Regions from separate parts of the Sphingomonas sp. CFBP 13728 genome, predicted to be linked through region 2. Evidence: predicted binding sites of a transcription regulator. Region 2 holds the regulator's gene; each other region holds the start of a gene.
The links. Region 2 encodes LexA, which represses DNA repair genes until DNA is damaged. Its sites were predicted from a motif close to GTTCCNCNCTTGTTCT; they were not measured.

Region 1: IFT67_RS03665 (ATP-dependent helicase) is a predicted target of LexA. The motif match lies at 7,747-7,762, and genes of this name have one in related genera.
Region 3: recA (recombinase RecA) is a predicted target of LexA. The motif match lies at 8,528-8,543, and genes of this name have one in related genera.

The regions. Positions count from the first base shown of each region.
Region 1 covers NZ_JACYUS010000001.1:855,671-865,626, reverse strand. Annotated here, with positions in the region: gene IFT67_RS03700 (glycosyltransferase family 2 protein) at 1-416, opposite strand, end outside; gene IFT67_RS03695 (HAD-IIB family hydrolase) at 413-2,494, opposite strand; gene IFT67_RS03690 (glycosyltransferase family 4 protein) at 2,636-3,868, shown strand; gene IFT67_RS03685 (glycosyltransferase family protein) at 3,784-4,731, opposite strand; gene IFT67_RS03680 (inorganic phosphate transporter) at 4,827-6,473, opposite strand; gene IFT67_RS03675 (UrcA family protein) at 6,583-6,912, opposite strand; gene IFT67_RS03670 (GFA family protein) at 7,270-7,665, opposite strand; gene IFT67_RS03665 (ATP-dependent helicase) at 7,775-9,956, shown strand, end outside.
Region 2 covers NZ_JACYUS010000001.1:559,035-568,990, reverse strand. Annotated here, with positions in the region: gene IFT67_RS02305 (DUF2336 domain-containing protein) at 1-21, shown strand, start outside; gene IFT67_RS02300 (sensor histidine kinase) at 18-1,409, shown strand; gene IFT67_RS02295 (hypothetical protein) at 1,383-1,586, opposite strand; gene IFT67_RS02290 (citrate synthase) at 1,586-2,869, opposite strand; gene gltX (glutamate--tRNA ligase) at 2,895-4,325, opposite strand; gene IFT67_RS02280 (ComEC/Rec2 family competence protein) at 4,416-6,593, shown strand; gene lexA (transcriptional repressor LexA) at 7,298-7,972, opposite strand; gene IFT67_RS02270 (molybdopterin molybdotransferase MoeA) at 8,041-9,222, opposite strand; gene IFT67_RS02265 (energy transducer TonB) at 9,816-9,956, shown strand, end outside.
Region 3 covers NZ_JACYUS010000003.1:540,071-550,026, forward strand. Annotated here, with positions in the region: gene alaS (alanine--tRNA ligase) at 1-2,220, opposite strand, end outside; gene IFT67_RS15460 (M24 family metallopeptidase) at 2,518-3,798, opposite strand; gene IFT67_RS15465 (dicarboxylate/amino acid:cation symporter) at 3,870-5,207, shown strand; gene IFT67_RS15470 (glutathione S-transferase family protein) at 5,437-6,060, opposite strand; gene IFT67_RS15475 (class I SAM-dependent methyltransferase) at 6,078-6,914, opposite strand; gene recA (recombinase RecA) at 7,377-8,450, opposite strand; gene IFT67_RS15485 (4-(cytidine 5'-diphospho)-2-C-methyl-D-erythritol kinase) at 9,052-9,956, opposite strand, start outside.

The DNA of each region.
Region 1 (9,956 bases), 300 kb from region 2:
CGGACACCGACGCTGTCGAGCATGGCGAAATCGAGCCCGCTCTTCTTCGCGTCGGCCGGGAGGTACAGGACTTCGCCCAGGCGGATGCCGCCGGGCCATGTCGCCGTGTCCGCATAGCGTTCGATCAGTGTGGGGGAGGGGATGCAGTCGACGTCGAGGAAGATCAGTTGCTCGCCTGCCGCCGTCGCTGCGGCGCGATTGCGGGCTGCTGCGAGCGGCATGGCGTCGCCCTCGATGAAGACTTCGCGCACCGGGAAGTCGGTTTCGGGCAGGTCGTCGTGCGCATCCGGCTGCATGTACGCGATGACGAGCTCGTCGGGTTTCCGCGTCGATGCGTTGAGCCCGGCGATCAGGTTGATGAGATGGGCACGGCGGCCGCGAACGAGCGTCAGGACGCTGACCGTCGGCACGCTCACGACGCCTTCCTGATCCCCGTCTCGGTCCCGCGGAAATACGCGACGCCTTCGATCACGCCGCGCGCATGGTGGCCGACCGCGACATAGCCGTGCGCGAGATCGGCGCGCGTGCCGAGCCCGTCGGAATAATTGCCGACGATGATCGCGTGGCGGGACGATCGCAGCATCTCGATATCGTTGCCGCTGTCGCCCGCGACGATCACCTGCCGAGGTTCGAGCCCCAGCCGGCGGCGGACGTGCTCGACCGCGGTCCCCTTCGATGCGGCATGCGGGAGGATGTCGAGATAGCGACCATGGCTCTGGATGATCGAACAGCTGTGGCCGTGCTCCGCCAGCAACGCGCGCACGCGTTCCGCCGCCGCCATGTCGCCGTCCGCGAAATAGCTGAGCTTGAACCGGCGTTGTTCGAGCGGGCTTTGCAGCGTCAGCCCGGCGTGGCGACCGATCAACGCGGCCACCGCATCGCGGTCCCATCCGGCAGCGATAATGCCGTCCCATTCGGTATCGCGGTCGTACACCGCGCCGCCCAGCGTCCGGTAATAGATTTCGGAGCCGACCGAGGTGATCAGGATTTCCGGCTGCGGCGCGTCGTGCTGCCCGAGGACCGCCATCGCGCTGTGGAAGCTTCGCCCGGTGGCGATCGCGAACGCGACGTCGGACTGCGCACGATGCCACGTGGCAAAGTCGCCGACGCCGTCTGCGCAACCGATCAGCGTTCCGTCGATATCCGAGACCAGCAGCAGATCGGGCGCGCGATCGACCGCCGTCTCGGGTGCCGCGCCGACGACTTCGCCGAGCAGTCCGGCATAGAGCTGCACGTGTCGATCCCAGTCATAGGCGCGGATCGCGACCGAGCCGGCGGCGGAATAGCGCGACCACAGGATCGGGTCGTCGAGGATCTTCGCGATCGCATCGGTGATTGCGGAGGGCGAGCGCGGATCGACGAGGATGCCGTTGCCGCACGTCTCGACGATGTCGTTGGGTCCGCCGCTGTCCGTTGCGACGACCGGCAATCCGCTCGCCGCCGCTTCGAGCAGGGTCAGCCCGAACGGTTCGTTGAGCGCCGGATTGACGAACACGCCGCGCCGGGTGCGCGCATGGGCATAGATGGCGGCGACGTCGTTCGGGCGATGCTGCTTGGGGTAGGACACCTTGCCGTACAGGTCGTAACGGTCGATCAACTGCAGCAGCTCGGCGATGTTATCGCGGATCTCGGGCTCCAGCGTGGTGCTGTCGTCGCGCGTGCCGGCCAGGATCACGAGGTTGGCGGCGGCCTGCAACGCCGGCGACCGACCGTAGGCGTGGACGAGCGCGGCCAGGTTCTTCTTGGTCACCGGCCGCGCGATCGCCAGGATGACGGGCTTGGTCGGGTCGTCCAGGAAGCGGTTGATCGTTGCGTCGACACGCGGATCGGTGCGGCAATTGGCGAATTGCTTCAGGTCGCTGCCGGGCGCGAAAACGCGAATCCTGCCGGGATCATACGCCGCGTAATCGGCATATTGCACCTCGGCTTCGTCGCGCGACGAGGCGATGATCGCGGCGGCGCCGGCAATGGCTTCCTCTTCGATCGCGATCCGGCGATCGAGGCCGGCGGTCTCCGCACAGTCGCGATCGAACGCCGCACGCTTGACGCGTCCCAGCGAATGCGCGGTGAAGACGTACGGAATCCCGATTCGTGAGGAGACCCGCGCGGCGATCAACCCGGCGTCGGCATAGTGCGCGTGCATGACGTCGGGCGCACGATCGAGCGTCGCGATATGCGCGACCAGCGCGTCGACCAGGCTGTCATGCTCGGTCCAGAGGTCTTCTTTGACGAGATACGCGTCCGACGCGGTTTGAAGACGAACGATCCGGGTCGTCCCGTCGATCGTCTCGATCGGTTCGGCATAGCATTCGGCGTACACCGCATGATGGAAGGCGCGGGTGACGATCTCCATCCGGTCGATCGCCGGATTGCGGCCGCTGGCGGCGACCAGATCGAGCAGATACCGGATATGCCCCCCGGTATCCGCGGTAATTCCGTATTCGACATCGGTGCCGCGCAAACATCCCTGCAACGCGATATGTAGTACGAACACCCTTCCCCCGTTCATCTGTGATTCACTTAAGGAACCGCTCGCGGGGTTGCCGAGTTCCGGGGCGATGACACTTAACTCCCTTGTATTGACACAGGTTATTACGTTCTTTGCGGCGCCCCAGTCGTCCTGCGATCACTCGGCATGAGGATTGCTCTACTCACCTGGGCCTATCCCCCTGAAAAGAGCGGACTTACCCGCGCGGCACGCGAAATTGCGCAGTCGCTGGCGGAGGCTGGCAACGATGTCTGCGTATTCACGATGGACCGCCGCGAAGATAGCAGCGACGGCCGGGTTTCGGTGATCGGGTGTGGATTGCGTGAGGGATCGTTCGCGGCCCAGCTGCGCAAGGTCGCCGGGATCGGGCACCTGGTCGCGCCGTTCGCGTTCCGCCGCGCGGTGGCGCGCGAGTATCGCCGGGCACCGTTCGACGTGGTCGAGGCGACCAACTGGTACGCGCCGGGGCTGGCGATCGCGCTCACCGGCCCCGCACCATTGGTGACTCGCAACTCGACACCGGCGGCGACGTCGGCCGAGACCGTGACGAGCCTGCGCGACCGGTTCGATCGACGCGCCGCAATGCTGGCGGAACGCATCGCCGCGCGGTTCAGCAAGGCGCTGATCTCGAACACGCAACTCCACGGCGACAAGATCGCCACGCTGTACGGCGTCGCGGCGCCCGGCGAAGGCACGGGCCACGCGGTGATCGGGCTCAGCCTGCCGCCGGAGATCGTCGCGCGCGGCACGGCCGCGACCTACCCGGTCGGCGAGCCGATCGAGTTGCTGTTCGTCGGCCGCGACGAGCATCGCAAGGGCTTCGACGCGCTGATCATGGCGCTCAGGATCCTGTCGCGCCGCGCCGACGCCGGGATGCGCGAGTTCCGCCTGACGATCGTCGGTGTGCACGCGAACGACGTCGGCGCGATCCCCGCTTCGGCCCGCGCGCGCCTGACCTGCCACCACCGCGTCGACGAAGCCACGCTGCACGACCTGATGGAAGCCGCGCACGTGATCGTCGCGCCGTCGCGGTACGAGAGCTTCGGACTGGTGTATCAGGAGGCGATGATGTTCGGCCGCCCGGTCGTCGCCTGCGCCGAGGACCCGAGCGCTCGGCTGTTCATCGGCGACAGCGGGGCAGGGCTGCTCGCGAGGACCTGCACCGGTGACGACCTGGCGACGCAGGTGCAACGGCTGATCGAGGATCCGGCGTTGCGCGCGCACTATGCCGCGGCAAGTCGTCGCGCCGCGGGAGTGTTCACGCGCGCGACATTGGGTGCGCAGACTGTTGCGGTCTATCGCACCGCGACCGAGTCGAAGGCCGCGAGCAGCAACGCCTCGTCCTCCGGCCTGCCCGCACCGGCCGACATCGCCTCGTAGACCCGCGTCCGCTCGCGCACCCGCTCGCCGTCGAGCCGGTGTTCGAGCGCACCGGCCAGCGCCAGCGAGCTTTCGACGAACGGCACGACCGGGCGCTCATGGACGCGGCCGGCAAAGCGGATGTCGCTGCGGTTGAGACGGTACTGGATGTCCGGATACGACGCCGACTGCACGCCATCGACCATGTTGTGACGAGGCAAGCCGAGCGACCGCAGCCCATCGCGGTCCGCCGCCGCGACCAGCCAGCCAAGCGCGTCGAGCAAGGCGGCGTCGGGCCGCTCGTCGGTATCGATCTGCAACACCCAGTCGGTCTGCATCGCGTCCTGCAGGCGATTGCGTTGTGCCGCGAAATCGCCGGCAAGCGGGTGATGCGCGACCTCGATCCACGGGAGACGCTCGGCGAGTTCGTCTGCCTCGGCTGCGGTACCGTCGAGCAGCACGACGATTCGGGGGAAGGCGTCGCGGTAGCGGGTGGCGATCTCGACGATGTCGGCGTTATCGGCGGGGCGCGCCATGATGCCGAGCCCTGTCGCGTGAGGCACGGTCGTCGCGCGCGTCGCATGCGCGCGGCCGGGACGGTAATCCGGGGGGAAGCGGACGTCGCCCCGCGCGACGGCGACCGGCTCCACCGCGAACCCGAACCGCCATGCCGCGTTCCGCAACCCTGCCGGGTCGAGCATCCAGCGCTCCGCCGGATCGCGCTCCAGATCGACCAGCCCGCTTTCGAGCCTCGCGACGATCTCGTTTGCGACCGTACCGACTTCGCGCACGTCGCGCACCAGCAGGCGGCAATGGCTACATTCGCACCAGTCGGCGCGCGCGAGCCAGTCCCAGTTTCCACAGATCGAGCATCGTAATCGCATGGGTCGGGCAACCCGCAGCGCGGGCGAGCGGTTCCCCACGGCGCTCGTAGCGAACCGACCTTATGCCACTTACCGCCGGATGACGGGGGTAGGTCTCAATAGCCGAGCGAATGCGCCAGCGTGAGCAGGAGCCAGTACAATACGCCCGACAGCAGCATCGCCACCGGCAGCGTCATCACCCACGCGAGTGCCATGTTCATCACGGTCCGACGCTGCAACCCGGCGCCGTTCGCGACGCTCGCGCCTGCGACGCCCGACGACAAGATGTGCGTGGTCGACACCGGCATGCCGTAATTCACCGCCAGCAGGATCGTCGCCGCGGCCACCAGTTCGGCCGACGCGCCCATCCCGTAGGTCAGGTGCGTCTTGCCGATCCGCTCGCCGACGGTGACGACGATCCGCTTCCACCCGACCATCGTGCCGAGGCCTAGCGCGAGTGCTACCGTCACCTTCACCCAGGTCGGGATGTACCGCGTGCCCTGTTCCAGCTTGCCGCTGTAGCTTTTCAGCGTCGTGATCTCCTGCGCGGTGAAGCGGCTCTGCGCGGCCCTGTCGGCGGCGATCAGCTTGGTCGTGTCGAGCACCAGGTACATGTCGTTGCGCAGGTTCGGCGTCGCCGCGGCCGGCACCTTGCCGAGCGAACCATAGCCCGCGATCCGGCTCGATACGTCGTCCGACAGCGTCGCCAGCGCACCATAGACGACCGGATCGGCGACCCGCTTCGACTTCAGCGCCTGCGTGACGGCGGTCCGCGCCGCACCCACGTTCGCCGGTCTGCCATCGGCATGCGCGACATATGCCGCCGAAGCCGCTCGCGCTGCCTGGACGAACGCCGGCGTCGCGCTCTCGGGCATCGTCCGGTTGAGCGCATAGGCGGTCGGCGCGCAACCGATCAGGATGAGCATGATCAGGCCCATGCCCTTTTGCCCATCATTGCTGCCATGCGCGAAGCTGACTGCGGTGCAGGTCCCGATCAGCAGCGCGCGGATGCCGCGCGGCGGCGGCGTCTGGCCTTCGGGTGCCTCGTACAGCTTCTTGTCGCGCAGGAACCGCTTCATCACGAGCAGCAGCAACAGCGCGCCGACGAAGCCGATCACCGGGCTGAACGCGAGCGCGGAGAGGACTTTCCAGACTTGCGCCATGTCGACGCCCGACGTCCCGTCCGAACCGCCGCTGATCAGCTGGTTGGCCAGCCCGACGCCGAGGATCGATCCGATCAGCGCGTGGCTCGACGAATTGGGTAGCCCGACCGCCCAGGTCGCGAGGTTCCAGAGGATCGCCGCGAGCAGCAGCGCGAAGATCATCGCGAACCCGCCAGCGCTGCCGACGTTGAGGATCAGGTCGACCGGCAACAGCGTGACGATCGAATAGGCGACCGCGCCCGACGACAGCATCACCCCGAGAAAGTTGAAGAAGCCCGACCACACGACCGCGAACGGGGCCGGCATCGAATGCGTGTAGATGACGGTGGCGACCGCATTGGCGGTATCGTGAAAACCGTTTACGAACTCGAACCCGAGTGCGATCAGCAACGCGAGCGCGAGAAACGCGAACGCGCCGCCCGCCAAGCTCTCGCCGACCTGCGCGGTATCGGTGGCGATGCTGATCCCGGCATAGGCCAGTCCGCCGAGCAGGATCGCGAAGAAGATCCACCGCCCGGACGGATGCAGCGAATGATCGAGCTTCGGGCCGCTGCGGGGAGTCGAAGCGATCGCATCCGCGGTGAATGTGGAGGTAGCCATAGCGCGTGCAGTCGGCCCTAACGATGACAACTTTATGACAGGCCCGATCAAGACGTCGCGGGAGGCTGGTCCGAAGACGGGGCGGCAGCCGTGCCGCCCCGTTCGCGGGTCATCGCGGCGCGACGTTGCTTGCCAGCTGCACGCCGTTGCGCCCGAGCAACGCCGCCACCTGGACGCTGGCGTCCTTGATCATTTCGCGCCGGCATTGCTGCGAGTCGCCGAATGCGTCGAGCCCGCCGGTACGCGGTGCGCACGCGGTGGAGATCGCGGCTCGCAGGCGGTGCTGGAACGCGGTCCGCCCGGCCTCGCTGGTCAGGTCGGCACCCGCGAGGCTGACGCGGATGGTGACCGGATCGCGTAACGGCGCGGCCGTGACACTGGTGGATAAAAGGCATGCGCCGACGATCGCCGCGCAAGCGGCGCTGATCGAGATCTTCATGATGATGTCCTCAAATGGTCCTGCGGTCCGCACGCTCGATAGCGCGCGGGCAACGGCTTGCGTTTCGTAAGGCCTTTCTGAATGCGGCCTCTGCGATCACGAACCACGTTGCTGGCGCGAGCCCTACGCCGCGATCGTTACGCTTGCGCGTCGCTTCCGAGACGGTTCGGCGGCGGTCCGGGTTTATACGATTAATCGACCGGGCGCGTCGTCGAACGGAGCGAGGACCCGCCGCGACTCGCCTATTTCTCTCAGACGCCGACCCAAAATTTGATCCGGGACCGAGCAAATCACCCGGTCAGCCACATGAAACGGCACGGTTTGGCCGCCTATCCGCATTAACGTATAGGGCGCGGCCTACATGCCGGGATAGCGATCGAACGCCGGCAGCGCGACTATGTCGGTCATCCACGCCAACCGCTCCGCGACCTGGATATGCGCGCCCGGCGGCGCAGCTTCGGGGTCGTCCAGCGTGCAGGACTGGATATCGATAATCCCCGGCAGGTATGCGGCGTTCGCGTAGAACAGCCCCGTTCCGCATTTTCCACAGAACTGCCTTCGGCCAGTCGCCGACGATTCGTAGGTGACCGGATCGCCCGAAATGGTCACCTGCTCGGTCTTGAACGCGATCCAGCCGACCATCGGCGCGCCTGCGCTGCGACGGCAATCGCCACAATGACAGAGCGCATGATGCTCGGGCTCGCCCTCCGCGACATAGCCGATCGCTCCGCAATGACATCGTCCCGCCAGCATGTCCGCCTCCCGTGGTGTTCTTGACTTGTTCCACGTATCGGCAATCTGCGCAAGCCATACCCGCTTGCCCCATCGGCCCCCGTTCCCTACCTGTTCACCGGTGAACCAGATCGCCCAAACGTCCGCGCCGCAAGCAGAGCCTCCCTATCTGCGCGGTCTCAATCCGCCGCAGCGCGAGGCGGTGCTGACCACCGACGGGCCCGTCCTGATCATCGCAGGCGCCGGCACCGGCAAGACCGCGGCGCTGACGGCACGGCTCGCGCACCTGATCTTCACCAAGAAGGCGTGGCCGTCCGAGATTCTCAGCGTCACCTTCACCAACAAGGCCGCGCGCGAGATGCGCGAGCGGGTCGGGCGGCTGGTCGGCGATGCGGTCGAGGGCATGCCGTGGCTCGGCACGTTCCACGCGATCGCCGCGAAGATGCTGCGTCGCCACGCCGAACTGGTCGGGCTGCAATCGAACTTCACGATCCTCGATACCGACGACCAGTTGCGGTTGCTCAAGCAGCTGATCCTGGCCGCCGATATCGACGAGAAGCGCTTCCCGACGCGCAGCCTCGCCGGGCTGATCGACCAGTGGAAGAACAAGGGCCTCGTCCCCGCCGACATCGATGCAGGCGAGAGCGAACGCTACGCCAATGGCCGCGGCGGTGAGCTGTACCAGCAATACCAGGCGCGGCTGATCGCGCTCAACGCCTGCGACTTCGGCGACCTGCTGCTCCACATGCTGGTGATCCTGAAGACGCACCGTGACGTGCTCGCGCAGTATCAGCAGCGCTTCAAATACATCATGGTCGACGAGTATCAGGACACCAATTCGTCGCAATATCTCTGGCTGCGGCTGCTCGCGCAGGAGCGCAAGAACATCGCCTGCGTCGGCGACGACGACCAGTCGATCTATTCGTGGCGCGGTGCGCAGGTCGAGAACATCCTGAAGTTCGAGCGCGACTTTCCGGGCGCGAAGGTGATCCGCCTCGAGCAGAATTACCGCAGCACGCCGCATATCCTTGGCGCGGCCTCGGGCGTGATCGCCAACAATGGCGGCCGGCTCGGCAAGCAGCTCTGGACCGAGCGCGACGTCGGCGAGAAGGTGAAGGTCATCGGCGTCTGGGACGGTCCCGAGGAAGCACGCCGCGTCGGCGAGGAGATCGACATCGTCCGGCGCTCCGGCAAGAGCCTCGACGAAGTGGCGATCCTGGTCCGCGCGCAGCACCAGACGCGAGAGTTCGAGGACCGCTTCATCGCGATCGGCATGCCGTACAAGATCGTCGGGGGCTTCCGCTTCTACGAACGCGCCGAAATTCGCGACGCGCTGGCGTACCTCCGCGTGGTCAACCAGCCGGCCGACGACCTTGCCTTCGAACGCATCGTCAACGTCCCCAAGCGCGGCCTCGGCGACAAGGCGGTCGCGCGCATCCACCAGCTCGCGCGCGCCACCGGCACGCCGCTGACCACCGCCGCCGCGCGCATCCTCGACACCGACGAACTGACCGGGGCCGCGAAGAAGTCGCTCGGACGGCTGGTCGGCGACATTGCCCGCTGGCGCGACATGGCGACCAGCCTGCCGCACGCCGAACTCGCGCGCCAGTTGCTCGACGAGAGCGGCTACACCGCGATGTACCAGGCCGAGAAGTCGGTCGAGGCGACCGGCCGCCTCGAGAACCTCAGCGAACTCGTCCGCGCGATGGAGGAGTACGACTCGCTCGGCGCGTTCCTGGAGCACGTCTCGCTGGTGATGGACAACGAGGGCGGCGCGCAGGATCCGCAGGTCACGATCATGACCATCCACGCCGCCAAGGGCCTCGAATACGACACCGTATTCCTGGTCGGCTGGGAGGAAGGCCTGTTCCCGTCGCAGCGCTCCTTGGACGAAGGCGGCGTGAAGAGCCTCGAGGAGGAGCGCCGCCTAGCCTATGTCGCGATCACGCGCGCACGCCGGCTCGCGGTCATCATCCACGCGGCGAACCGCCGCATCTACGGCCAGTGGAACTCCTCGATCCCCTCGCGCTTCGTCGCCGAACTTCCGCCTGAGCATATCGACACCGAAACCACGATGTCCGGCGGCGCAAGCCTCTGGCAAGCTAACTGGTCCGACCGCGCCGATCCGTTCGCGGACGTTGCTCGTGGCACTGGCCGAGGCCCCGGCTGGCAGCGCGCGTCGGGCACCGGCAGCACCTTCTCAACCAAACCCGCGCGCGTCGTCGAAAGCCGATCGAGCGCGATCAGCCTCGGCAACAAGGGCCGTGACGACCTGTCGCTCGGCATGCGCGTCTTCCACCAGAAGTTCGGCT
Region 2 (9,956 bases):
GCGCGTACGGATCGGCGATGAGCGTGTTCGACCCCACAACCGAAAGCCCGATTGCCCACGCCATCGTCGCACCCGACGGTTCGCTGTCGTTCGCGGATCCGGCGCTGATCGCACTCAACCAGCGCGCGGGCGGGATGCGCGGCGCGCCGCTGGCGGTGCCGCAACTCGCGACGATCGCGCGGCTGGCACGACGGCTCGGGATCGTCGTCTCGCGCGGCGTGGTCATCGCGGATGACGAGACCGACGTCGACCTCTGGGTGCGCGCGCAACCCGACGGCGAGAACGTGCGGCTGACGGTCAGCGGCTGGCGCGAGGTCGCCGCGTGGCGCCCGACCCGGCCTGCACCCGACGCGCAAAATGATTTCCTCAGCAGCGATACCGACTGGCGATGGGAGACCGATTCCGCGCTGCGGTTGACGTTCGTGACGCTCGACGCGGGGCCGAAGCACGGCTTCGACGCCTTCGCGCTGCTCGGCCAGCCGCTGACCGCGATGTTTGCGCTCGATGCTGGCACGGACGGGACGCTGCCGATCCTCGATTCGCTCGCCCGGCGACGGGCGATGGCGGCGCAACCAGCCAGGTTACGGAGCTCGGGACGTGCGGTAACGCTGACTGCGAACGTGCGTCACGATGCTTCGGGCGATTTTGCCGGGTTCGTCGGCGTCGCGCGGATGGTCGTAGAGGACGTCGCGCCGTCCGCTGAAACCGCAACGGCAACCGCAACGCTGTCGCCGACCTTCACGAGTGGGCTCGACAAAGCGTTGCGGATCCCGCTCGCGCGGATCGTCGCCAACGCCGACAGCATCAACGCGCAGGCCGATGGCCCGGTGCAACATGATTATGCCGACTACGCCGCGGATATTGCCAGCGCAGGGCGGCATTTGCTCGAACTCGTCGATGACCTCGTCGATCTCCAGGCGGTCGAGCGTCCAGACTTCGCGCTGGCACCCGAGCCGATCGACCTCGCCGACGTCGCCCGCCGCGCCGCGGGTCTGCTGACTGTACGCGCGAGCAATGCCGAGGTGACGATCGTTCGGCCGGCGATGGACGCACGCGTGCCGGCACTCGGTGATTTCCGGCGTGTGCTGCAGATCCTCGTCAATCTGGTCGGCAACGCGGTGCGCTATTCCCCCGCGGGGTCGCATGTCACGGTATCGGTGGAGCGGTCCGAGACGCAGGCGATCGTCGTCGTCGCGGATCAAGGCAAAGGCGTCGCGCCCGAGGATCAGATCCGGATCTTCGAGAAGTTCGAGCGGGTCGATCCGTCGGAGGCCGGCGGCAACGGGCTCGGCTTGTATATCGCACGGCGCCTGGCGCGGGCGATGCAAGGCGATCTCATGATCGAGAGCGCACCCGGCGAAGGCGCGCGGTTCGTGCTGACGTTACCGGCGGATCCGGCGCGCCACTAATATCAGCGCGAGGCCGAACGCGGCGAGGAATGCGCCGCGATCCGCCCATGGCCGCTGGTCGAGCATGAAGCTCGACTGCGGCCAATGGACGTAACCAAGCCCCTGACCGATCCAGAGCAGACCCATCAGCGCGCACAGCACGCCGACGATCATCAGGATCGGCCGGAGCATCTTCATCAGCGTGACGCCATCGGGACGTAGTCACGCGCGGTCGGGCCGCTGTAGAGCTGGCGCGGACGGCCAATCTTCTGGTCGGGATCGGTGATCATCTCGTTCCACTGCGCGACCCAGCCGACCGTGCGGGCGAGCGCGAAGAGGACGGTGAACATCGAGGTCGGGAAGCCGATCGCCGACAGGATCACGCCCGAGTAGAAATCGACGTTCGGGAAGAGCTTCTTCTCGATGAAGTACGGATCGCTGAGCGCAAGACGCTCGAGTTCGATCGCGACGTCGAAAACGGGGTCGGTGACGCCCAGCTCGCCGAGCACTTCCTTGACAGTCGTCTGCATGACGGCCGCGCGCGGATCGTAGTTCTTGTAGACGCGATGACCGAAGCCCATCAGGCGGAACGGATCGTTCTTGTCCTTGGCGCGGGCGATATACTCGGGGATGCGGTCGACGGTGCCGATCTCATGCAGCATGTTGAGCGCGGCTTCGTTCGCGCCGCCGTGCGCGGGGCCCCACAGGCAGGCGATGCCGGCGGCGATGCACGCGAACGGGTTGGCGCCCGACGAGCCGGCAAGACGGACGGTCGAGGTCGACGCGTTCTGCTCATGATCGGCGTGGAGGATGAAGATGCGGTCCATCGCCTTTTCGACGATCGGGTTCACGACGTACTTCTCGGCAGGGACCCCGAACGTCATCTTCAAGAAATTGCCGGTGTAGCTCAGCGTGTTGTCCGGATAGACGAACGGCTGGCCGACGCTGTACTTGTACGCCATCGCGGCGATCGTCGGCATCTTGGCGATCAGGCGGTGCGACGCGATGACGCGCTGTGCCGGATCGTGGATGTCCGTCGAATCGTGATAGAACGCCGACAGCGCGCCGACGACACCGCACAGGATCGCCATCGGATGCGCGTCGCGGCGGAAGCCACGGAAGAACTGCGCGAGCTGCTCATGCACCATCGTGTGGCGCGTGATCGTGTTCGAGAAGTTCGCCAGCTCGTCTTCGCTCGGCAGTTCGCCGTTGAGCAGGAGATAGGCGACTTCCATGAAATTCGACTGCTCGGCCAGCTCGCCGATCGTGTAGCCGCGGTGCAGCAGCGTGCCCGCGTCACCATCGATATAGGTCAGCTTCGACTGGCACGACGCCGTCGACGTGAAGCCCGGATCATAGGTGAAATTGTCCGTCTGCGCGTACAGCTTGCGAATATCGATGACATCGGGTCCGACCGTACCGGACATCACCGGATACTCGAAATCCTTGCCGTCGACCTTGAGGGTTGCGGTCTCGCTCATGCTTGTATCCTTCCTCGAAATCTTATCAGCTAGCCATCCGGTCGGCGATCCGTCCCAGGCTCTCGTCGCGCCCGAGCAGGTCGAGCACGTCGAAGATCCCCGGCGACGTCTTGCGTCCCGTCAGCGCGGCGCGAAGCGGCTGTGCGACCTGGCCGAGCTTGACGCCCCGCGCTTCGGCCACGCGCCGTACTGCGCCTTCGAGCGCCTCCGTATCCCACTCGGCGAGCGCGTCAAGTTCGGCATGCGCGTTCGCCAAAATGACACTCGCTTCACCTTGCAAAAGGCTCGCTGCGGCGTCATCCATTGCCAATGGGCGCTGGCTGAACAGGAAATTCGATCCGTCGGCCAGCTCGTTCAGGTTAGCGGCACGGGGCTTGAGGACCGGCATCGCACGCGTGAGCAGGTCCAGTCCGCCGGCCGGCAGATCATGGCCGAGACGGTCGGCGGCGAGTTGCGCAAGGCGCGCATCGTCGGCTTCGCGGATGTAGTGGCCGTTGAGGTTCTCGAGCTTCTTCAGGTCGAAGCGCGAGGGCGACTTGCCGACGCCCGACAGATCGAACCACTCGACTGCCTGTTCGCGGCTGATGATCTCGTCGTCGCCGTGACCCCAGCCAAGCCGGAGCAGGTAGTTGTCGAACGCCTCGGGCAGGATACCCATCTCGTCGCGGTACGCTTCGATGCCGACTGCGCCGTGACGCTTCGACAGCTTGGCGCCATCGGGGCCGTGGATCAGCGGGATGTGCGCGTAGATCGGCTCGGGCCAGTTCATGGCTCGGTAGATCGGCAACTGGCGGAACGCGTTGTTGAGGTGATCGTCGCCGCGAATGACGTGCGTCACGCCCATGTCGTGATCGTCGACGACGACGGCGAGCATGTAGGTCGGCGTACCGTCCGAGCGGAGCAGGACGAGGTCGTCGATCTCTTCGTTCTTGACCGTGACGGCGCCCTGGACGCGGTCCTCGATCGTGACGGCGCCTTCCTGCGGCGCGCGCAGGCGGACGACGTGGGGAAGGTTCGGCGCTTCGCTCTCGGGGCGGTCGCGCCAGGGGCTGCGGATGCGGAGCGGTTTCTTCGCTGCCTGTGCCTCGGCGCGCATCGCGGCGATCTCGTCGTTGGTCATGTAGCAGTGATAGGCGTGGCCGTTCGCGACCATTTCGTGCGCAACCTGCGCGTGACGCTCGGCACCGGCGAACTGCATGACGGCATCGCCGTCCCAGTCGAGCCCGAGCCAGCGCATTCCGTCGATGATCGCGTCGATCGCCGGCTGGGTCGAGCGGACCCGGTCTGTATCCTCGATCCGCAACAGGAACTTGCCGCCATTTGCCTTGGCGAACAGCCAGTTGAACAGCGCGGTGCGCGCGCCGCCAAGATGCAGGAACCCCGTCGGCGACGGAGCGAAACGGGTAACCACGGGTGCGGCCGAATTGGCGGTGCCCGTATCAGATATTGCGCCCAACCGCGGGTGCTCCCAGACTGATGAAACAATGGAGAAACGATGGCCATAACAGCCGTCGCCGCCCCTAGCATGCGTCCTTGGCGGCGACAAATGGGCGTGCCGCGATGGGGGGCTGTCGTCGGGCTCGCCGTGGAGCGCTGGCTGGAGGCGGAGCGCGACCAGCTGGTGCTGTGGCTGCCGGTGATGCTGGGTGCGGGAATCGCGTTGTGGTTCGCGCTGCCGGATCCGGCAGCGTGGTGCGTGGCAATACTGCTGCTGGTGGCGAGCGGGTTGGCATGTCTGGCGGTGGGGCAGGGTGGCCGTGCGGCGCGGTCGCTCGCGATTGGGTTGCTGACTGCGGCGCTGGGTCTGGGTCTCATCTGGGCGCGATCGGAGTTGGTAGCGCGACCAGTGCTGGGCGGACCGTCGGTCGCGAGTTTCTCCGCGAGGGTGGAGGCGATTGAGCCGCTGGTGGCGCGGAAGCTGGTCCGGCTGACGCTGCTGCCGATCGGGAAGGGCGCCGAGACCGACGGGCAACCGGTGACCCTGCCATACCGCATCCGCGTCAATCTGGCGGAGTCGGATGCGCCGAAGCTGCTGGGAACGGGAGCGGTCGTGCGTCTGCGGGCGCGGCTGATGCCGCCGCCGCTGCCCGCGGTGCCGGGCGCCTACGATTTCGCCCGAGTTGCTTGGTTCGGCGGGATCGGAGCGACAGGAAGAGGTTTCGCACCGGTGGTCGTGACGACGCCGAGCGAGTCGGGAGCCGGCATCCGCGGCGCGCTTTCGCACCACATCGTATCGCGACTGGACGGCAGCGCAGGCGGTATCGCCGCAGCGCTCGCAACCGGCGACGTCGGTGCGATCAGCGAGGAGGATTCGGAAGCGATGCGCCGCGCCGGACTCGCGCATCTGCTGTCGGTGAGCGGGTTGCATATCACCGCAGCGGTGGCGGCAACGATGTTGATCGTGCTGCGGCTGCTGGCGCTGAGTCCTTGGTTAGCGCTGCACGCGCGCTTGCCTTTGATCGCTGCGTTGGCGGGAGCGGCGGCGGCGATCGGCTATACGTTGCTGACCGGCAGCCAGGTCCCGACGATCCGGTCGTGCGTCGCCGCGCTGCTCGTACTGGCGGCGCTGGCGATGGGCCGAGAGGCGATGACCTTGCGCCTCGTCGCGGCGGGGGCGGCGTGCGTCATGCTGGTTCTACCCGAATCGGCGGCGGGGCCGAGCTTCCAGCTCTCGTTCGCGGCGATCACCGCGATCATGGCGCTGCACGAGCATCCAGCCATTCGCGCGTTCTTCGGCCCCCATGAGGAAGGCAGGCCGCGCCGCCTCGCTCGCGGCATAGCATCGCTGTTGCTCACCGGCCTGCTCGTCGAGTTCGCGCTGATGCCGATCGCCGTCTATCATTTCCACAAGGCCGGGCTCTACGGCGCGTTCGCCAACATCATCGCAATCCCGCTGACGACCTTCGTCGTTATGCCGTTGGAAGCGTTGGCGTTGCTGCTCGATGCGGGCGGGCTCGGAGCGCCGATATGGTGGCTGGTCCAGCGCTCGCTCGATGCTCTGCTGTGGCTGGCGCATATCGTTGCCAGCGCGCCAGGATCGGTGCGGTCCTTGCCAGCGATGCCGACGGCGGCGTTCGCCTTGATGATCGTCGGGGGCATCTGGATCGCCTTGTGGCGGACGCGGTGGCGGCGACTCGGGGTGGTCCCGCTGGCGATCGGGGCGGTCTGGGCGCTGACGACGCCGGCGCCGGATGTTCTCGTGACCGGCGACGGGCGTCATGTCGCGGTGCGGACGGCGGCGGGGCTCGCGATGCTGCGCGATAGGGCGGGCGACTATACGCGTGACATGCTGGCGGAGAATGGTGGGGTGGACGGCGAGCCGCTGTTGCTGGCGGACCAACCCGATGCGCGGTGCAGTCGCGATCTGTGCGTCACCGATATCGCCGCACGGGGACGGATGTGGCGGGTCCTTGCGACGCGCAGCGCCTATATGGTCCCGATCGCCGAGCTGATCACCGCCTGTCGGAGCGCCGACGTTGTTGTCAGCGAACGTGGGCTGCCGAAACGGTGCGTACCGCGGTGGCTGAAACTGGATCGCCGCGTCCTCCGGCGGACGGGCGGCGTCGCGCTGACCTTGGGGGCGGGGACGGTCGTGACGATACTGAACGCGGGCGACCGCCACCCTTGGCGCGACCCGCCAATCCTCGAACGCACTCCATTCAAGCCGCAGCAGGGCGGGTTTCGGGGCTCAGCATCGGCGTTTCGAGTAAATGGGAAACGCTGACGCGTAAAATTAACCACGCAAAAGGCGCGAAGGCGGCATGACCTGATAAACCGCGGCCATTTTAATAAACGAGAGTGTCATGTCGGCTTCCTCTGTGCCTGGGGAGGACGGTAGGCTGGTCCAGACACAACAGCTTTGCGCCTTTACGTGAGCACAATCATCCGTAGCCGCGGGCGATTTTAGTCAGATGAATGTTCACGCGGAGACGCGGAGCCGCGGAGAAATTTTGCAGCGCAGAGTAAATTTGGCGAGTGGTTGTCTGGGTCTCATTCCGATGGCATTTGGAACAGCGGCGTTCTTCTCGGAGCGGAACACCTCTGCGTCTCTGCGCCTCTGCGCGAACCAATCTTCTGTTGCGCTGAGGGTTGTCGACGAGATATTCGCGCAAAGGCGCGGAGGCACAGAGATTATAGATTTGGGCCGCAAGCGCCGTTTTGCAATGAAATGTGGAATCGTCTTCCGAATGCCATGTCGCATTGAAAATAGACGCCCACGCGACTCACGGCATTGTGTGAAGACTGTATCAAAACACTTGCGCTATCTTCAACGCTCTTGCTCAAGTTGCCGGGCTTGTTGAACAATTCTATTGCCCGGTAACCGACGCAATGAGGAATCCGTCCTGCCGATCGGCATCCTGCCTCGCCGGTGCGACCGGAGAACAACGCCGGCACACCGGGCAGCCACATCGGCTACCCCTCCGCGGCTTAGTCGTAGCGGCGGAGGATGCCGGAGAGTTTGCCTTGGACGCGGACTTGGGCGGGGGCGTAGCGTTGGGGGTCGTAGGCTCGGTTTGCCGGGTCGAGGCGGACCATGGCGCCTTCGCGGCGGAAGTATTTGAGGGTGGCTTCGCTGTCTTCGATCAGCGCTACGACGATCTCGCCGTCTCGTGCAGTTTCGGTGCGGCGGATCAGGGCGTAGTCGCCGTCGAGAATGCCGGCTTCGACCATCGAGTCGCCCGAGACTTCGAGGGCGTAGTGTTCGCCGGTGCCGAGCAGCGCGGCCGGGACGGCGAGCATGGTGCTGCCTTCGAACGCTTCGATCGGGACGCCGGCGGCGATGCGGCCGTGGAGGGGGATCTCGATGACGTCGTTGGCGGGTTGCGGGGTCGCGGCGGCGGGCGCGGCCTTGACGTTCGACGGCTTGGACGGCGTCTTCTTTTCCGGGCGCTCGGGCATGCGCAGCACCTCGAGCGCGCGGGCGCGGTTGGGCAGGCGGCGGATGAAGTTGCGCTCCTCGAGCGCGCTGATCAGACGGTGGACGCCCGACTTCGACTTGAGGTCGAGGGCGTCCTTCATCTCCTCGAACGACGGCGAGACGCCGGTATCGTTGAGGCGATCGTTGATGAAGCAGACGAGTTCGTGCTGCTTGCGCGTGAGCATGGCGGTTCTCCGTCCGGAACAGACTGGGAACTTCTATGGAACATAATTAACGCCGTCAAGCGTCCGTATCACGCGATCACGAGGATTTCCGCCGATTCGCCTGTCTTTGCAACCGGTGCGTTGCCGGGGCGGACGATGAGGCAGGTCGAGCGGGCCAGTGTCAGGAGCATCGAGCTGTCCTGGATCGTCGAGGCATAGGCTTTGCCGTCGCGCAGTTCGGCGCGGAGATAGTCGGTGCGGGCGTTGTTCGCAGGCAGGTCTTCGCCGAGCAGTGCATGGGTTGACTGGGGGAGCGGATCGCATGCGCCGGCCATGTGCGCGACGACGGGTTTGACGAACAACGTCGCGGTGACGAACGCGGAGACCGGGTTGCCGGGGAGGCCGAGCACCATCATCTCGCCGATCCGGCCGGCCATCATCGGCTTGCCGGGGCGCAGCGCGATCCGCCAGAAATCGATCGTACCGCCGGCGGCTTCGATCGCCGGGCGGACGAGGTCGTGGTCGCCGACCGACGCGCCGCCGGTGGTGACGAGCAGGTCTGCCTGCACGCTGGCGAAGGCTTCGCGGAGGACTTCGAGATTGTCGGGGAGGATGCCGAGATCGATGATATCGACGGGCATGTCAGCGAGCATCGCGGCGAGCATGATGCCGTTCGATTCGGGGAGCGCGACGCCGTCGGTGGTCGAGCCGGGGGGGACGAGTTCGTCGCCGGTGGCGGCGACGGCGACGCGAACGCGGCGGTTGACGGTGAGGCTGCCGTGGCCTCCGGTCGCGGCGACGGCGATGCGCGCGGGGCTGAGGCGGTCGCCGGCGGCGATCAGGCGGATGCCTGTGGAGAAATCGAGCCCCTTGCGGCGGGTGTTGCGGCCGAGTGTCGGGGGGCCTTCGCCGGCTAGGATCAGGGTCTTGCCGTCACGCTCGGCTTCTTCCTGGACCATGACGGTGTCGGCGCCTTCGGGCATGGCGGCGCCGGTGAAGATGCGGGTGGCTTGGCCGGGGGCGACTGTTCCGGTGAACGGGCGGCCGGCGGCGCTTTCGCCGATGACTTTCCAGGGGCCGGGGAGGTCTGTGTAACGGATCGCGTAGCCGTCCATCGCGGAGAGGTCGGCGGCGGGCTGCGTGCGGCGGGCGAGGATGTCCTCGGCGGCCCAGCGGCCGGCGGCTTCGCGTAGCGTCACGGTCTCGTGGCCGACGCGGGGGGCCATGGCGAAGAGGCGGGTCTGGGCTTCGGCGACGGGGACTAGGGTCATGCTAAGGCTCTGTCTTTGGGCGGTTCTGAAAAGTGAAGTATAGGAAGTGTAGACGCTGGGAGCGTTTTGGCGGTTGGCGCTTTTGGGGTGTTGTATGGGGAAGCGCGGGGCGTGGGGGTAGGTTCCGTGCTCTGCCATGGGTTTGGTGTGTAGGACAGGCGTTGTTGGCTTAGCGCGGCGCGGCGAGCTTAGCCGCTGGCGCCGTCTGGGCGGGTAGATATCGAACGTTAGCTACCGCCTTCTTGTTCTCCCGCGAAGGCGGGAGCCCAGACTGGGTCCCCGCCTTCGCGGGGAAACAAGGGTTGGGCGGATGGTTGTCGCTATAATGTTGGCCTTCCCAATTGGGCCCCGGCCTTCGCCGGGGTGGTGTTAGTTCGCGGGGGTGGTGCCAGTTCGCTGGCGTGGTGCTGGGAGGTTGGCGCCGCTGCTTTCTTCCGGGGCGGTAAGTGGATGCGGGTGATGGCCTTCGCGTCCTTCGTACCTCTGGCCAGCGCGGGTTCATCCGGTGTGGGGCTTTGTTTGGGGGAAAGAGACACCAGATCAGTATGATGACACGCAATCAGCCTCGGGCGAGAGACAGGATCGGGGCGGCGGTGGGCGCGGTCCTGTTGCCGGGGGTGCTGGGCTATGCGCTGCTCAACGGGCTGGTGGTGACGATGCCGGCGGCGGTGACCGATGCGTTGAAGGTGTTCGATGCGGCGCCGCCTCCGCCGCCGCCGCCCGAGGAGAAGGTG
Region 3 (9,956 bases), on a different contig from region 2:
CAACGATGCGACGCGCGCCGGGACCTCGTCGGGGGTCGACTTCAGGACTGCGGCGGCTTCGCGCAGGCGGTCGTCACGGCCGGTCAGATACGCGCGCGCCGCTTCGCCGGTGAGCGCTTCGACACGGCGGATGCCGCTGGAGACCGCGCCTTCGCCGACGACCTTGAACAGGCCGATATCGCCAAGCGCGGTGACGTGCGTGCCGCCGCACAGCTCGATCGAGTAGGTCCCCTTATCGGTCGAGCCCATCGACACGACGCGGACTTCGTCGCCGTATTTCTCGCCGAACAGTGCCATCGCGCCCATCGCGATCGCGTCGTCGGGGGTCATCAGCAGCGTCGTCACCGCGCCGTTGCCGCGGACCTGCGCGTTCACGTCGGCCTCGACCTGCGCGATGTCGGCGGGGGTCATCGCGACCGGCTGCGAGAAGTCGAAGCGCAGGCGGTCAGGTGCGACGAGGCTCCCCTTCTGCGCGACGTGCGTGCCGAGGCGTTCGCGCAAGGCCTCGTGCAGGAGATGCGTTGCGGAGTGGTTGGCACGGATCTGTGCGCGGCGGGCGACGTCGATCTGGAGCTTGACCGGGTCGCCGACCTTGATCTCGCCAGCGTCGACGATCGCGTGGTGGACGAACACGCGGCCGAGCTGCTTCGACGTCTCGGTGACGTTGGCACGCAGGCCGCTGTCGTTGGAGATGTGGCCGGCATCGCCGACCTGCCCGCCGCTCTCTCCATAGAAGGGCGTCTGGTTGACGACGATCGCGACCGTGTCGCCGGTGGTGGCGTGGTCGACGCGGGCGCCGTCCTTGACCAGCGCGACGACCTCACCCTCGCCCGTGTCGGACGCGTAGCCGAGGAATTCGGTGCCGCCGGTCTGCTCGACGATGTCGAACCAGATGTCGTCCGAGGCCTTCGCGCCCGAGCCCTTCCAGGCCGCGCGGGCAGCGCGCTTCTGCTCGGCCATCGCGGTGTCGAAGCCTGCGCGGTCGACCGCGATGTTGCGTTCGCGCAGCGCGTCCTCGGTCAGGTCGTATGGGAAGCCGTAGGTGTCGTAGAGCTTGAACGCGACGTCACCAGCGAGCGTGCCGTCGGTCATCCCGGTGGTCGCTTCGTCGAGCAGCTTCAGCCCCTTGTCGAGCGTCTGGCGGAAGCGCGTCTCCTCCTGCTGGAGGGTCGCCTCGATCAGCGGGCGTGCGCGCGACAGTTCGGGATAGGCGGCGCCCATCTCGGTGACGAGCGCGGGGACGAGGCGGTGCATCAGAGGCTGCTTGGCGCCGAGGATGTGCGCGTGGCGCATCGCGCGGCGCATGATCCGGCGCAGGACGTAGCCGCGGCCCTCGCTAGCGGGCAGCACGCCGTCCGCGATCAGGAAGCCGGCGGTGCGCAGGTGATCGGCGATCACGCGGTGGCTGGCGGTGTTGGCGCCGTCGGTCGCGGTGTGCGTCAGCGCTCCGCTCGCGGCGATCAGCGCCTTGAACGTGTCGGTGTCGTAATTGTCGGTAACGCCCTGCATGACCGCGGCGATGCGCTCTAGCCCCATGCCGGTGTCGATCGACGGCTTGGGCAAATTGCCGACGATCTCGGCATTCTCCTGCTCGTACTGCATGAACACGAGGTTCCAGATCTCGACGAAGCGATCGCCATCCTCGTCGGGGCTGCCGGGAGGGCCACCGAAGATGTGGTCGCCGTGGTCGTAGAAGATTTCCGAGCACGGCCCGCACGGCCCGTTGTCGCCCATCGACCAGAAATTGTCCTTGGTCGGGATGCGGATGATGCGGTGATCGGGGAGGCCGGCGATCTTCTTCCACAGGTCGAACGCCTCGTCGTCGGTGTGGTAGACGGTGGCGGTCAGCTTGTCGGGCGACAGGCCCCATTCGCGCGTGAGCAGCGTCCAGGCGTGGACGATCGCCTGTTCCTTGAAATAATCGCCGAACGAGAAATTGCCGAGCATTTCGAAGAAGGTGTGGTGGCGCGCGGTGTAGCCGACATTGTCGAGATCATTGTGCTTGCCGCCGGCGCGGACGCATTTCTGCGACGAGGTCGCGGTGGTGTAGGGGCGTGATTCGAGGCCGGTGAAGACGTTCTTGAACGGCACCATCCCGGCGTTGACGAACATCAGCGTCGGGTCGTTCTGCGGCACGAGCGGCGCGCTGGGCACGATCTGGTGCCCCTGCGATCCGAAATAGTCGAGGAAGCCGCGGCGGATGTCGTTCGTCGATGTCATGCGCGGGGACTTAGGCGAGCGGCGCGGTTCGCTCAAGTGTGCGGTATGGAGTGGCTCGCACGCATCCGATTGAAACAAAGCGCGCATGTTTCCCCGCGAAGGCGGGGACCCAGACTGGGCTCCCGCCTTCGCGGGAGAACAAGATGTCGGACACTTGGGTACGGCATGGCCACCACCCCGGCGGAGGCCGGGGCCCAGTTGGGGAACGTTGCTAACAAAGGACTGCGCTCGATTATTGTCACCTTTCCAACTGGGCCCCGGCCTTCGCCGGGGTGGTGGCGCTATCGTTAAGGTCCCTTACCCCAACGGTGCGTCGATCGACTTGGGCGGCTCGCTGAACCATTTCGGGCCCACATCCGTCATGTGGAAGCAATCCTCGATCCGCACGCCATACCTCCCGGGAATGTAGATCCCCGGCTCGTCGGAGAAGCACATCCCCGCCGCCAGCTTGGTCATCTCGCCGCGGACGAGGTTGACGGGTTCGTGGCCGTCCATGCCGATGCCGTGGCCGGTGCGATGCGACAGGCCGGGGAGCTTGTAGCCGGGGCCATAGCCGAGCGTTTCGTAATGCCGGCGAACCGCGTCGTCGACGCTTCCGGCGGGTGCGCCGATCTTGGCGGCGGCGAATGCGATCTGTTGCCCGCGGGCGACCTGGTCCCACGTCTTGCGCTGATCGGCGGTCGCGGCGCCGTGGACCCAGGTGCGCGAGATGTCGGACTGATAGCCCTGCACGGTGCAGCCGCAGTCCATTAGTACGATCTGTCCGTCGGCGACGCGGTGGATCTCGCGGCTGCCGTGGGGGTAGGCGGACGCCTCGCCGATCAGTGCGAGCGCGAACTCGGGCGCGCCGCCGAGTTGGCGGGTCGCGGCGTTCATCAGCGCGCCGATCTCCGGGCCGGTCATGCCCTTCTCGACCCGCGCGTAGGTCCAGCGATACGCGGCGAGCGTGACCTCGGTCGCCACCTGCATCAACGCGATCTCGGCGGGGGTCTTGATCATCCGGCAGGCGCGGATGATCGGATCGGCGGAGACAATCCTCGCATCGGACAGCACGCGCTGGAGCCCCGCATAAGCAAAGTACCGCACCTCCGCTTCCAGCCCGACCGGCCGCGTGGCAAGCTTCCGGTCGCGCAGGAACCCGGCGACCACGGCTAGCGGGTTCTCGTCCTCCTGCCAGACGCGGACCTCGGCGGGAACGGCGAGCGTCTCGCGCACCGACGGTTCCTCGAAGAACGGCGTGACGATGCACGGGTCGCCCTCGGCCGGGAGGACCGCCAGCGTCAGCCGCTCGCTCGTGTGCCAGCGGACGCCCAAAAAGTAGATCATCGACGATCCCGGCTCGATCAGCACTGCGCCGATGCCCGCCGCCTTCATCAGCGATTGCGCACGGACCAGCCGCGCAGCGCGTTCGGTGGCGTCGATCGGCCTGGTCGCGCCGGTGATGTCGGACAGCGCCGACAGGTCGGGCTCGGCGGCGCGGAGGATCGCGGTGGTCGACAGCAATGGTGCTGCGATCGCGAGGCTCAGCAGGTCGCGGCGCGAGGGGCTGAAGGCGGGCTTGTGGCGTGCAGTCGACATCGCCGGACGATAGGGTCCTTGACCCAGGCGCCGCAATCCCCTTCCCTGTTCGCACTTCTCGGGAGCGATTAATGGCCAAGCGGCTAACCTATTACATCTTGTTCGGCCTCGTCGCGGGGATGGTCGTCGGCTGGATCCTGAACGCGTCGATCGACGACGGCACGGCCGAGTCCGCCGAACGGCTGAAGGACATCGCGGGCTATTTCTCGATCGTGACGACGCTGTTCCTGCGGCTGATCAAGATGATCATCGCGCCTTTGGTGTTCTCGACGCTGGTCGTGGGCATCGCGCATATGGGCGATACCGGCGCACTGGGCCGGGTCGGATTGCGCAGCCTCGGCTGGTTCATCTGCGCGAGCCTGTTGTCGCTCACGCTGGGCCTGATCCTCGTCAACGTGTTGCAGCCGGGCGTCGGCCTCGCGCTCGCGATCCCGCCCGCGACCGCGTCGAGCGGCGTCGACCGCGCGGCGTTCGATCTCGCCAAGTTCATCACGCACATCGTCCCCGATTCGATGATCGCGGCGATGGCGGGCAACGAGATCTTGCAGATCGTCGTGTTCTCGGTGTTCGTCGGCGTCGCGATCACCGCAGTCGGCGAGAGGGCCGCGCCCCTCGTGAAGGCGATCGAGGCGCTGGTTGCGGTGATGCTCCAGATCACCAATTACGTGATGCGGTTCGCGCCGTTCGCGGTGTTCGCAGCGGTGACCGCGACGCTCGCCGAGCGGGGGCCGGCCATCCTCGGCCAGCTCGGCTACTTCATGCTGAGCTTTTACATCGGCTTGGCGCTGCTGTGGGCGATGCTGATCGGGATCGCGTTCCTGCTGATCGGGCCGCGTACGCGGTTGCTGGTGCGGTATATTCGCGATCCGTTGATCCTCGCGTTCTCGGCGGCATCGTCCGAGGCGGCGTATCCGCGGACGCTGGAGGCGCTCGACCGGTTCGGCGTGCCGCCGCGGATCGCGAGCTTCGTGTTGCCGCTGGGCTATTCGTTCAATCTCGACGGGTCGATGATGTACATGACGTTCGCGTCGCTGTTCATCGCGCAGGCCTACGGCATCCACATGCCGATCGGGCAGCAGATCGCGATGCTGCTGGTGCTGATGGTGACGTCGAAGGGCATCGCAGGCGTACCGCGGGCGTCGCTGGTGGTGATCGCGGGGACGTTGTCGATGTTCAAGATCCCGGAGGCGGGGATCCTGCTGATCCTGGCGGTGGATCATTTCCTCGACATGGGCCGGTCGGCGACGAACGTGATCGGGAATGCCGTGGCCGCGACTGTGGTTGCGAAGTGGGAGGGCGGACTTGATGAACGCGAGCCGGCAGACCGTGATTTCCCGCATGCGCCTACCGGGCATGGGCCGAAGGTGGACGTGGACAGCTACGAGAAGATCGGGCCGGGGCAGGTTTGATGTTGGACGGCGATCTTGAACCGGTGACCTCTGAAGGGTGCCGTTTTACGCTGGCGGACCGCTGAAGAAGTACCTCCCCGGCGGAGGCCGGGGTCCAATTGGGAAACCTGGCTGACGAACGGTGCGCTTCGTTACTCCGACCTCTCCAATTGGGCCCCGGCCTTCGCCGGGGAGGTGTTTGGGGGAGAGGTCGTCTTCTTGGCTCCCTCTGGTTCCAGACTTGCGCTACTCAAGCGTAGGCGTAGGGGCCGCCCTTTTTGAGGCCGGCCTGATATGCCGGGCGGGCGTGGACCTTGGCCAGCCATGCGATCGTCGCGGGACGGGACTCGTTCAGGCCACCACGACTTCGCGCGGCTTCGAGGGGGAAGCTCATCATGATGTCGGCGGCGGTCATCTCGGCGCCGGCGAACCAGGGGCGCTTCGACAGCTCGGATTCAACATAGTCGAGGTGGACGTCGATCATCGGCTGGATCTTCTTGGTCGCCGCCTTGCCCAGGATCGGGATGCGCGAGAGGACGAGCTTCAGCAGCAGCGGCGGCATCATCGAGCCTTCCGCATAGTGGAGCCAGAAGCGGTAGCGCAGCGCGTCGGCGCGGTTGGCGGGGGCGCCGAGCTTGCCATCCGCCTTGTCGACGAGATATTCCACGATCGCGCCCGTTTCGGCGACCACCTGACCGTCATCTTCGATCACCGGCGACTTGCCGAGCGGGTGGACCTGCTTAAGTTCGGGCGGGGCGAGCATCGTTGCCTTGTTCCGCTCGTAGCGCTTGATCTCATAGGGGAGGCCGAGTTCCTCGAGCATCCAGAGGATCCGCTGCGATCGCGAGTTTTCGAGGTGGTGGACGATGATCATGCTGAACCCCCTGTTTTTTATTTGGACGATTTGCGCGCGGTCCAGATCCAGGCGGCGGCGGGGAATTCCACCGTGTCGCCGAGTCGGTGCCGGTCGCAGACCTGGGTGAGACGCGCGATGTGGCGCTCGCGTTCCTCGGGGGCGGCGTCGCGGATGGCGGAGGCGGCGGGGCCGATGCGGCGGAAATAGTCGACGGCGTCGGTTACGGGGTCGGCGCCCTCCCCTGCCCGGTAGGCGAATTCGACATGCTCGGGTGATGCGACGTGCCAGCCGGATTTCTCGAGGATGCTCGCAACGTAGGTCGGGTCGGCGAAGGCGAAGGGGCCGGGTGCGGTGGTTGCCGGAGCGTCTGCATTGCGGCCGGTCGCGGTGATGATTTCGGTGGCCCAGCGGTTGGCGGCGCGGTCGGCGAAGCAGGAGAAGACTAGCGTTGCGTCGGGGGCGGCGGCTTCGGCTAATATCGTGAAGGCGGCGACGGGGTCCGCGAAGAACATGACGCCGTGGCGGGAGACGTAGAGGTCGATTGGGGCGTGGTTCGGGGCGGCGGCGGTGACGTCCGCGCACTCGAAGCGGGCGTTGGTTTGGGTTTTGGCGCGGTGTTTGGCGATCTCGATCAGGTTTGGTGAGAGATCTATGCCGGTTATCTGCGCGGTCGGGAGCGCTTGGGCGGTGGCTAACGTGGTCGCGCCGGCACCGCAGCCTATGTCGATGATCTTGCGGGTTTGGGGGATGGCGGCGGACAGGATCGCTGCGTTCAAGTGCGGTGTCAGATTGGTAAAGCTGCGGTCGGTTCGGCGCCATTCTGCGGCCCAGACGTTGCCTATTCTGCCGGTCCAGTCGTGGGCGGTGGTCATGGGCTGGGGTGCTTTTTCCATTGCGGTCGGGGCGGTGGTTTGGAGTGAAGTATAGGAAGTATAGACGCTGGTGACGGTTTGGCGTTGCGGGATTTCGAGGGTTTCCCAAGCCCGTCGCGCTGCTTTTCCCTGTTTCCCCGCAAAGGCGGGGATCCAGACTGGGCTCCCGCCTTCGCGGGAGAACAAGAGGGGGTCGGCTCGTTCAAGAATGTGGGGTCATTGCCGCTAAAGAGCTTGGTTTAGCGCAGGGTTTTATTTGCAAGGTCATGCCAACTGGGCCCCGGCCTTCGCCGGGGTGGTGTTGGGAAGTAGGCTGGCGCCATGTCAGTTCACCATGTGTTCGAACTATCGGTCGTGCGCATCTTCGGCCTCATGAGCCATGGGCCAAGCACCATGCCCTCACCCTCCCATTGCGAAGGCAATGGGTCCCTCCCTCTGCCCTGGGGGAGAGGGAAAGTGGGGTCAGGCGTCGTCGCCTTCTTCGGGGCCGGCCATCATTTCTTCGGCGACCTTGTCGGTGCGCGCGCGGATCTGCTTTTCGAGGCGGTCGGCGGTTTCGGGGTTGTCCTTGAGGAACGTCTTCGAGTTTTCGCGACCCTGGCCGAGGCGCACGCTGTCGTAGCTGAACCAGGCGCCGGACTTCTCAACGAGACCGGCCTTCACGCCGAGATCGAGGATTTCGCCGAGCTTGGAGACGCCCTGCCCGTACATGATGTCGAACTCGACCTGCTTGAACGGCGGGGCGACCTTGTTCTTGACGACCTTCACACGGGTCTGGTTGCCGGTGACCTCTTCGCCCGCCTTGATCGCGCCGATGCGGCGGATGTCGAGGCGAACCGAGGCGTAGAACTTGAGCGCGTTGCCGCCGGTCGTCGTCTCAGGGTTGCCGTACATGACGCCGATCTTCATGCGGAGCTGGTTGATGAAGATCACCATGCAACGCGAGCGACTGATCGAACCCGTGAGCTTGCGCAACGACTGCGACATCAGGCGGGCCTGAAGGCCGACATGGCTGTCGCCCATCTCGCCTTCGATTTCGGCGCGCGGCACGAGTGCTGCGACCGAATCGACCACGAGCACGTCGATCGCGTTCGAACGGACCAACGTATCGACGATCTCGAGCGCCTGCTCGCCGGTGTCGGGCTGCGAGACGATCAGTTCGTCGATATTGACGCCGAGCTTCTTGGCGTAGACCGGGTCTAGCGCGTGCTCGGCATCGACGAACGCCGCGGTGCCGCCGCCCTTCTGCGCTTCGGCGATCACGTGGAGCGCGAGCGTGGTCTTGCCCGAGCTTTCCGGACCGTAGATCTCGATCACGCGGCCGCGCGGCAGGCCGCCGACGCCGAGCGCGATGTCGAGCCCGAGCGAGCCGGTCGAGATGACCTCGACCTGCATGGTTTCCTTGGAGCCCAGGCGCATTGCCGAGCCCTTGCCGAAGGCGCGGTCGATCTGCGCGAGCGCGGCGTCGAGCGCCTTCTGCCGGTCGTTGGTTGCGGTTGCCATGCCGGTGTCGATCACTTTCAGATTAGCGGCCATCGAATATGCTCCCATCGCTAAAGCAAGCGCGCGTGCCATTCAACGCGTCAAACACCATGTATTCTCTTTGTTCTTTTGGAACAAGTGGGGAACGATAGGTTTTTCAGAAAGGGTGTGCGTTTCGCAACGGCCGCGATTGGTTACCGAGTTTAGTCATGCAGGGCTTGGTTCAGCATCCACCGTTCCGCGCTCGTCGACCATTGAGTCCGCGGAGCGCTAGTCCCCTGAACACGGCGGCGGCTGTCCCTTGCGCGCAAGTAAGACATGTCTCCCCGCGAAGGCGGGGATCCCGATTGGGCTCCCGCCTTCGCGGGAGAACAAGGCGAGGGCGTGGTGCCGTATGACTGCGGACTTCCACGTTTTCGAAGGGGATAAGCGCCGTACACATCCGGAGTAACGAGATGGGCCGGGCAGAGTTTGGTCGAGATCGGTTCTGGTTGTTCGAGCGGGGTTTTGGCGGCGATCGAATCGTCGATGGTGTCACGAACTGGTCGTGACGGGCGGTTTCGTTTGCCGCTCTGGATCCTGACTTTCGTCAGGATGACGGGCGGTGGCGGTGCGGTAGCGCCCAGTCTCAAAGGTGCCGCCGCCTATTGATCGATCACGCGAGGGTTGTTGCTAGGGTCCACCAGCCTTTGGCTTGGGCGGCGGTAGCGGCGGCGTCTCTGGCTTCGCGGGTTTCGAACAGGGCGAACCAGGTGGCGCCGGAGCCGGACATTCTGGACAGGAGGACGCCGTGCGCCTTGTCGAGGAGCGTGCGGACTTCGGCGATTTCGGGGGCGAGGGCCAGCGCGGGGGGTTCTAGGTCGTTGCGGCCGGCTTTTGCGCGGTCGAGGAGATTGCCTTCGGGGATCGGGCCCCGGTCGCGGCCGTCCCAGGTCTTGAAGACCGCGGCGGTGGAGACCGCGACGCCTGGGTTTACGAGCAGGAGGGGCGTGCCGGACATGCCTTCGAGGGTGGTGAGGGTGTCGCCCTTGCCGGTGCCTAACGTGGTTCGGTTGGCGAGGCAGGCGGGGACGTCTGCGCCGAGCTTTGCGGCGATTTCGTGGAGGCGGGGGTCGGTTGGGGGTACGCCGTGGAGGCGGGCCAGCGCGCGGAGCGTGGCGGCGGCGTCGGCTGAGCCTCCGCCTATGCCTGAGGCGATGGGGAGGTGCTTTTCGAGGGTTATGGCGTGGTGGGCCTCGGAGGCGAAGGCGGTGGTGAAGGCGTCTGCTGCGGCGGTTACCAGGTTGCCTTGCCAGGGGGCGGCGCTGGACGAGCGGGGTGCTTCGTCATGTGCCGTTCCCAATTGGGCCCCGGCCGTCGCCGGGGGGGTATTGGGGGTCGGGGTGGTGTTTTGGGCGGGGAGGAGTGCTGCGGCGAAGGGGCCGGTTATGGTGAAGCTGTCGGTTTGGGCGGGTTCTACCGTGACCACGTCGCCGTCGGTGGCGAAGGCGAAGAGGGTTTCGAGATCGTGGTAGCCATCGGGGCGGCGGCGGCGGACGTGGAGCGCCAGGTTGATCTTGG